2 regions of the Mesorhizobium sp. M0598 genome follow, and region 2 is predicted to be linked to the other one. Evidence: predicted binding sites of a transcription regulator. Region 2 holds the regulator's gene; the other holds the start of a gene.
The links. The regulator PhoB, encoded in region 2, activates phosphate uptake and scavenging genes when phosphate is short. The targets are predictions, from matches to a motif close to TGTCATNNANCTGTCAT.
Positions count from the first base shown of each region.

Region 1 (4,428 bases), on a different contig from region 2:
TCGACCGCCGCACGGCTGAGCGCTATCAAGCGCTGGCCTGGTGGGATTGGGATCACGCCCGGCTACGCGCCGCGCTCGACGATTTCCGCGAGCTGGAGGCCAATCAGTTTTTGGAGAAGCATGGGGGTTGACGCCCTGAATAAGTCAGCCGCTCAGGCAAATGTCCAAAATAATAGAAAGAAATCCTAACGTAATAAGAATAGCAACACAAGTCTGATTTAACCTGATAAGTCCTATAAATTTTTTGTCATAACCAATATCTATAAGCGATTTGGTTTTTTCCTCAACTTTATTTGCAAAATTTATCGTAACTAGCACGATTAAAAAAATGAGAATCATTAGAATAATGGCCGCGTCACGCCCATTTCCATAATTGTACAAGTATCCAGATATTGGATGGTTCAAGCTACCAACCCGATATATGGACGTCAAAACCAGGGCCACTGTGAAACTCATCGCAGCGACTACCCCTGCAGCATACAGTCGCAACCACTGGCGCCAACGTAGCAATTAGGAAGCCTCTCTTTGATACGAGTTTGAATCTTTATTTCAATCTTGATGATGTGGAAACCCCGGCAGCATCACTTGGCGAATCATGCGTTTGATATTCTACTTCTTGGCACGGTTTTCATGTCCCTGACACATCGTCGGGGCAGGACGCGGCCTTCGTTTGGAGATCGCAATGCCTGTTTCAGTCAGACCTTCGCTCGCCGGATTCTTTGCCGGCTCGAACCCGACCCCTCCGGTGCATCTCGGCAGGCGCTACGACACCTCTGGTAATTTTCTCAACGAGCCCGGCAACACGGTCGTCTGCCATCTCGTCAACGGCTCGGCTTCGGAAGCGGTGATCATCGACGTGCGTGAGCGCATGCGCGCCATGCCTGATGCCGACGGGCTGGCCTTCACGCCCGTCTCCAGCCTGCACATGACGCTGTTCCAGGGCATCATCGAATACCGCCGCCGGCTTCCCTATTGGCCGGAGGATGTGCCGCTCGACACCAGCATCGACGACATGACCCGCCTCTATCAGGAACGCCTGAACGGCTTCGAAGGCTGCGGCGCCTTCAAAATCAAGGTCGTCGATGTCGTACCGACGGGCTTGACCGTTGCCGGCGCAACCGATGAGGACGTGCGTATCCTGCGCGCATGGCGCGATGCCTTGTCGGCGCCTTTCGGATACCGGCGTCCGACCACGACACTTACGTCTTCCACATCACGTTCGCCTACCAGATCCGGCGTCTGGCGGACGAAAGGGCGTCCGAGTGGCAAGATCTGTTCGACGATTGCCTCTCGCTGTTTGCCCGCCAGGCTCCGGTGATCGAGCTGCGGCCACCTGCCTTTTGCCGCTTCAGGGACATGGAGCATTTCGAGGAGTTGCTGATCCTCGGCTGATCCCATCCAAGCCGCCCGGACGGCAGCGGTTTGGGTCAACTCGCCTTCGCGCCAAACGCGCCTGTGGGCAGTAACAAAACTGACATCAATCCGACACCGCAGGTTCATGCCGTTGCGCTAGCGAGGGTTAACAGACCTTCAACCGCGACTGGACTGGAACTTACCCCATGTCAGCAACGCCAGAAATGTCAGCAACGCTCGAAATTCGCGGCGTCACCCGCCGGTTCGGCAAGAACACCGCTGTCAGCAATGTCGACATCTCGATTCCGCACGGTCAGATGGTCGGCATCATTGGCCGCTCCGGCGCCGGCAAATCGACGCTGCTGCGCATGATCAACCGCCTCATCGATCCCAGCCAGGGATCCATCCTGTTCAACGGCGTCGAGGTCTCCGGGTTGCGCGGCTCGCCGCTCCGGCGATGGCAGCGCGACTGCGCCATGATCTTCCAGCAGTTCAATCTCGTGCCGCGCCTCGATGTGCTGACCAATGTGCTGCTCGGCCGGCTCAACCACCGCTCGACGCTGTCCAACCTATTTGGCATGTTCTCCCGCGGTGAATGCGCCGAGGCGGTTGCAGCCCTCGAGCGCCTCGACATCGCCCGCACCGCCCTGCAGCCGGCCGGCACGCTTTCCGGCGGCCAGCAGCAGCGCGTTGCGATTGCGCGCGCCATGATGCAGCAGCCGAAGGTGTTGCTGGCGGATGAGCCGATTGCCTCGCTCGATCCGCTCAACGCCAAGGTGGTGATGGATTCGCTGCAGGACATCAATTTGCGCGAGGGCATCACCGTCATCACAAATCTGCATACGCTGGATACGGCCCGCACCTACTGCAACCGCATCATCGGCATGGCCGCCGGCAAGGTCGTCTTCGACGGCTCGCCCGAAGCCCTCAACCGCGAGGCCGTGCGCATGGTCTACGGCACCGACAGCAATGGCGGCGAAATCTCCGAGGCCATCACCTCCACCAGTGTCGCCATCAAACAGAAAATCGCTGCATCCGCCGGACCGCTCGAGCCCGCATTCCCGGGATATTGAGAACGGCCTGATCGCCCGCCCGCGTCAAAGCACCTGTCAAAAAATTCGAACGCTACCGGCGCGAGGCCGGAACCAACAGGAGAGAGATAATGTTCAGGAAGATGGTTTTTGGCGCCGTTTCATTGCTCGCCATCGCGGCAAGCGCCGCTCACGCCCAGGATATCAAGGAATTCCGCATCGGCATCCTTGGCGGTGAAAACGAAGCGGACCGGCTGCGCAACTTTCAGTGCCTCGCCGATCACATGAAGTCCGAATTCGGCTTCGAGAAGGTCTCGCTGTTCCCGGCCGCCGACTATGACGGCGTTATCCAGGGCCTGCTCGGCGGCACGCTCGATTTCGCAGAGCTTGGCGCGTCGGGCTATGCCAGCGTCTACCTCAAGGATCCGAACGCCGTGACTCCGATCCTCACCACCGAGCAGACCGACGGCGCGACCGGCTATTATTCGATCGGCCTTGCGCTGAAGTCGTCCGGCATCACCGACATCAAGTCGGCCAAGGGCAAGAAGCTCGGCTATGCCGACCCGGATTCGACCTCCGGCTACCTGATCCCGCTGACCCAGATCCCGAAAGACACCGGCGCTTCGAACGAAACCTTCTTCGCCTCGACACAGTTCAATGGCGGCCACGAGAACAACCTCCTCGCGGTTCGCGACGGCAAGGTCGATGTTGCGGTTGACGATTCCTCTGGCATCGGCGACTTCAAGAACGGCTACACCTCCGGCACCTTCCACAAGGAAGTCGCCAAGGGCGCCGTGGACCCCAACGATTTCGTTGAAGTCTGGCGCTCCGGCTTGATCCCGAACGGCCCGCTGGTCGTGCGCACCGCACTCGGCGGCGACATGAGCGCCAAGCTCGCCAACTTCTTCACCAGCCTGCCGGCCAAGGACAAGCCTTGCTTCGAGGCCGTCGAAGGCGGCGATTTCACCGGCTATGTTCCGGTGAAGCCGGACTTCTACAGCGTCATCGTCGAAGCCCGCAAAGCCGCGATCGGCGGCTGACGACAATTGCGGAAAGGGCGGCGTCCATTAGAGCGACGTGCGTCCACTTGGACGCACAAAGTACGCTCTAACACTTAGATGCCGCATCGTGCTTTCCGAAAGTCGACTTTCGGGCCGATGCGGTCGCCGCCCTTTTTGCGTGTCCGCTCGTGACCCCGTATGACCTTCGCCGCTACAATTCGTTCAGACGCGGTCCGGCAGGCAGCAGACGCCTGGCGACGCCAGACGTCCTTGCGCCGGTTCTACACGGCGCTCGGCATCGGCTCACTGCTTGTCGCCATGTGCACAGCCATGTGGTTCGCCGACGAGGCCAATGCCGGACATTTCTTCGATCGGCTGCCGCACATACTGGATTTCCTTGGTTGGCTTGTTCCCAAGGACTGGAACGACGTCTGGCGGGCGCTGTTCGACATCGCATCGCCGCACGACAAGGGCAGCCAAGAGTTCAACTTCCCGCTTGGCCGCGTCTATCTCTGGGGCGGCTTTTATCTACCCGAATATTTCGAGCTGATGCTCACCACGCTTAACGTGGCGCTGGTTTCCACTTTCATCGGCTTTGTCTTTGCGGTGCCCTTTTCCTTCATCGCCGCGCGCAACTTGACGCCCAGTCCGGTGCTCAGGCTCGTCGTCAAGCGCTTCATGGAACTGCTTCGCGCCTTCCCCGAGATCGTCATTGCCGGCCTGTTCGCAGCCATCCTCTCGACCGGCCCGGTCGCAGCCATCATCGCCATCGGCCTGCATTCCATCGGCGCCCTCGGCAAGCTCTTCTACGAGATCAACGAAAACATCGACATGCGTGCCGAAGAAGGCCTGCGCGCGGTCGGCGCCAACTGGTTCGAGCGCGTGCGCTTTGCCGGCCTGCCGCAAGTGCTGCCCAATTTCATGTCCTACACGCTGCTCAGGATCGAGATCAATGTGCGTATCTCGACCATTATCGGCGCGGTCGGCGGTGGCGGCATCGGCGAGGAACTGAAGCTCTCCATCTCGCGCGGCTTCGGCGCCAA
Region 1 covers NZ_JAMYQL010000003.1:352,142-356,569, forward strand. Annotated here, with positions in the region: gene NKI59_RS06680 (DapH/DapD/GlmU-related protein) at 1-131, shown strand, start outside; partial or broken gene NKI59_RS06685 (DUF1868 domain-containing protein) at 683-1,392, shown strand; gene phnC (phosphonate ABC transporter ATP-binding protein) at 1,560-2,426, shown strand; gene phnD (phosphonate ABC transporter substrate-binding protein) at 2,516-3,424, shown strand; gene phnE (phosphonate ABC transporter, permease protein PhnE) at 3,584-4,428, shown strand, end outside.
Region 1: phnC (phosphonate ABC transporter ATP-binding protein) is a predicted target of PhoB. The motif match lies at 1,473-1,489, and genes of this name have one in related genera.

Region 2 (4,428 bases):
CGCAGCGTCACGGCCTTCATCGGCCCTTCGGGTTGCGGGAAATCGACGCTGCTGCGTGTGTTCAACCGCATCTATGAGCTCTACCCAAAACAGACGGCCGAGGGCCAGGTGCTGCTCGACGGCAAGAACATTCTCGACCGGTCGCAGGATCTCAACCTCCTCAGGACCAAGATCGGCATGGTGTTCCAGAAGCCGACGCCGTTCCCGATGTCGATCTACGAGAACATCGCCTTCGGCGTCAGGCTCTACGAGAACCTCGGCAAGTCCGAGATGGACGGCCGCGTCGAACAGGCGTTGAGGCGCGCCGCGCTGTGGAGCGAGGTCAAGGACAAGCTCAACGCCAGCGGCTTGAGCCTGTCCGGCGGCCAGCAGCAGCGGCTCTGTATCGCCCGCACCGTGGCGGTGAAGCCGGAAGTCATTCTGCTCGACGAACCGGCTTCGGCGCTCGACCCGCTGTCGACTGCCAAGATCGAGGAACTGATCGACGAATTGCAAGCCGACTACACGATCGTCATCGTCACCCACAACATGCAGCAGGCGGCGCGCGTGTCGCGCCAGACCGCCTTCATGTATCTGGGTGAACTGGTCGAGTTCGACCGGACCGAGAAGATCTTCACGTCGCCCCGCGAGAAGCGCACGCAGGACTACATCACTGGCCGCTTCGGCTGAGCCATTCCGATCATGCATTTGAGGACAGGATCATGGGCGAACACACAGTCGCTTCTTTCGACGAGGATCTCGAGCAGATCAGCAAGCTGATCCGCGACATGGCCGACCTCGCCGGTTCGATGGTCGGCGGGGCGACCAAGGCCCTGTTGAATTCCGACAACGTGCTGGCGCAACGCGTCGTTTCCGACGACGCCATCATGGATGCGCGTCAACGCGAACTGGACGACCGCGCCATCACCCTGATCGCCAAACGCCAGCCGATGGCCCACGATCTTCGCCATGTGGTCGGAGCGATCCGCATGGCGGGCGACCTCGAACGCATCGGCGACCTTGCCAAGAATATCGCCAAGCGCGTGAGTGCGGTCGGCCTCAGCGCCACGCCGCGGGACCTGTCGCATTCCATCGACGCGATGGCGCAGCTGGTTCTCATCCAGGTGCAGGGTGTCATCGAGGAATATGCTGCAGGCGATGCGGCCGCGTTGGCCAAGCTGCGTGCCGCCGACGAGCGCATCGACGTCAAATACACGTCCGTGTTCCGCGAGCTCTTGACCTACATGATGGAAGATCCGCGCAACATCACCGCTTGCACGCACCTGCTGTTCTGCGCCAAGAATCTGGAGCGGATCGGCGACCATGTCACCAACATCGCCGAAAATGCGTATTATGTGCTGACCGGCGAGCAATTGCCGGTCAATCGTCCGAAGCAGGACGAAACGACAATGTCCGCACCGGTGACATGATGGGGGTGCCCAGCCGATGATCGCACCACGCATAATGGTGGTGGAGGACGAGGAGCCGTTGGGTGTGCTGCTCCGCTACAATCTCGAATCCGAAGGCTACCAGGTCGAGGTGGTGACACGCGGCGACGAAGCCGAGATCCGTTTGCAGGAGAATGTGCCCGACCTTTTGGTGCTCGACTGGATGATACCAGCGGTTTCCGGCATCGAGCTCTGTCGTCGGCTGCGGGTGCGCCCCGAAACCGAGCGGCTGCCGATCATCATGCTGACCGCGCGCGGCGAGGAGAGCGACCGGGTGCGCGGTCTTTCGACCGGCGCCGACGACTATCTGGTCAAACCGTTTTCGACACCGGAATTCATGGCCAGGGTCAAGGCGCTGCTGCGGCGCGCCAAGCCGGAAGTGCTGTCCAGCGTGCTGAAGGTCGGCGACATCGTTCTCGATCGCGAATCGCACAGAGTCTATCGCAAGAAGAGCGAAATCAGGCTCGGGCCGACCGAATTCCGGCTGCTCGAGTTCATGATGCGGCATCCGGGCCGTGTCTTCTCGCGCAGCCAGTTACTCGATAATGTCTGGGGCGAGACAATCTACATCGACGAACGCACCGTCGACGTGCATGTCGGGCGGCTGCGCAAAGCCGTCAACAACGGCCGGATGCCGGATGTCATCCGCACCATCCGCGGTGCCGGCTATGCGATCAGGGAAGATTGACCCGCCTGGTCAGGCTACGTTCTTTCTGACGCTGGGCCTCATTTGCGCGCCCGGCGCGAAAATCTCCTGGTCGACGAAGCTTAACGCCCGCATCGCGCAGCCTTCGCGGATCAGCGGCAATTCGTTCGGCTCTGTATCGAAGGAGATCGAGCCTGAATGCTGACCGCCGGCGGTCTGGGCGATTGCCTTCCGCAAGGCCGGCTCGATCAGATCGAAGGCGGCGGCACTGGCGCCGACCATCGCGACCGGTGCCGGATCGATCAGCGCGAACAGCGAGCCGAGACCGAAACCCAGCGCTTCGCCGGCCTTGCGGTAGGCCTCGCGTTCCGGCCCATCTTTCTCGCGCGCCTGGGCCGCCAGTGCTCGCATGTCGGCGTCGCTGACGTCGGCGACCGGTTCGCTGTCTTCGCTCATCTGCCTGGCGTTGCGCCAGATGGCGTAGTTGCCGGCATAGGCCTCGATGCAGCCGCGCCGCCCGCAACGGCAGAGCGCGCCGCCCGGACGATGGATCATGTGGCCAAATTCGCCGCCCGAGGAATGCGTCCCGGTGAACAGTTCGCCCTTCAGCACCAGCCCCATGCCGATGCCATGCGAAAGCAGGATGGCGATGAAGTCGTCGCGATAGCGATCCGGATTGCGCCAGCGCAAAGCCACCGCCATCATGTTGCAGTCGTTCTCCACCGTTGCCGGGATGCCGAATTCGTCCTCCAGCATGTCGGCAAAGGCGATGTCGGTCTGCGGCGTGATCGGCGACCACAGCATGGCGCGTGCAGGGGAGTCGGTAATGCCCTGAATCGCCAGGGCGATGCGGGCGACACTGCGGACGTCAAGGTCTGGATCCTGCAGCCGGCGCCGGACGATGGCCATGCATTCACGGATCAGCTCGTCGCGCGGCATGGTCAGCGTGTCCAGCCGGCGCTGTTCCTCGGCGACCACCTGTCCCGTATAGTCGATAATGGCGGCCGACAGGAAATTCAGCGACAACACCACGGTCAGCACCGCCGCCGCTTCCGGGTTGAGGGCGAGGCCGACCTGCGGACGACCGCGTTTCAACGAAACGGGCTCACTTGCCTTGCTCTCGGCGAGGATGCCTTCCCGTATCAGGTCGGAAGAGATCGCCGATATGGTCGAATGACTGAGGCCGGTGGTAGCTGCGATCTCAGTACGCGATGGCTGGCCGGCCCGGCGCACCGCCGAGATCACCATCGCCCGGTTGCGCCGGCGCAAATCGTCATGGCGGATTCCGACCGACATTGTTTTGCTTTCCTCCCGGTTGCCGCGGCTGCTCATGAACCGGAAGCCGTCGGTAATGTCCGACAAATAGTGTCGGATGCAGGCAAATAGTGTCAGATGCAGGTGGCGCTGTCATCGTTTATTCCGACGCTCGAAAAAACTCGCAGAGTCATCAAAATCCATCAGAATCGATGTTGACAGCAGCCGGAGATCGGGCCAGTATTTTTTCGAGGCTCGAAAAAATTAGAGCTTCTAAGCTGGTCTTTGAGCCAATTGGTCACGCCGTACGCGGCGCAGGGAGGATATGATGAAGAAATTCACGACCGCCATTCTGGCGGGTGTCGCCATGACGCTGGCGCTGGCGTCGGTGGCGCAGGCTAAAGACAAGGTCATCGGCGTTTCCTGGTCGAACTTCCAGGAAGAGCGCTGGAAGACCGACGAGGCCGCAATGAAGGCGGCCATCGAGGCCGCAGGCGACAAGTATATTTCCGCCGACGCACAGTCCAACCCCGGCAAGCAGCTCACCGACGTCGAGAGCCTGATCTCGCAGGGCGCCAGCGCACTGATCATCCTGGCGCAGGACGCCTCGGCCATCGGGCCGGCCGTGCAGAAGGCACTGGACGAAGGCATCCCGGTCGTCGGCTATGACCGGCTGATCGAGAACAAGGACGTGTTCTATCTGACCTTCGACAACAAGGAAGTCGGCCGCATGCAGGCCCGCGAAGTCTTCAAGGTGAAGCCGGAAGGCAACTACGTCTTCATCAAGGGTTCGGGTTCCGATCCGAATGCCGATTTCCTGTTTGCCGGTTCGATGGAGGTGCTGAAGGAGGCCATCGACGGCGGCAAGATCAAGAATGTCGGCGAGGCCTATACGGACGGCTGGCTGCCGGCCAACGCTCAGAAGAACATGGAACAGTTCCTGACCGCCAACGACAACAAGGTCGATGCCGTGGTCGCCGCTAATGACGGCACTGCCGGCGGCGTCGTCGCCGCGCTGACGGCGCAAGGGCTGGCCGGATCGGTTCCGGTTTCGGGCCAGGACGGCGACCACGCCGCGCTGAACCGCATCGCGCTCGGCAC
Region 2 covers NZ_JAMYQL010000005.1:154,800-159,227, reverse strand. Annotated here, with positions in the region: gene pstB (phosphate ABC transporter ATP-binding protein PstB) at 1-669, shown strand, start outside; gene phoU (phosphate signaling complex protein PhoU) at 702-1,409, shown strand; gene phoB (phosphate regulon transcriptional regulator PhoB) at 1,426-2,115, shown strand; gene NKI59_RS09420 (ROK family protein) at 2,125-3,369, opposite strand; gene xylF (D-xylose ABC transporter substrate-binding protein) at 3,656-4,428, shown strand, end outside.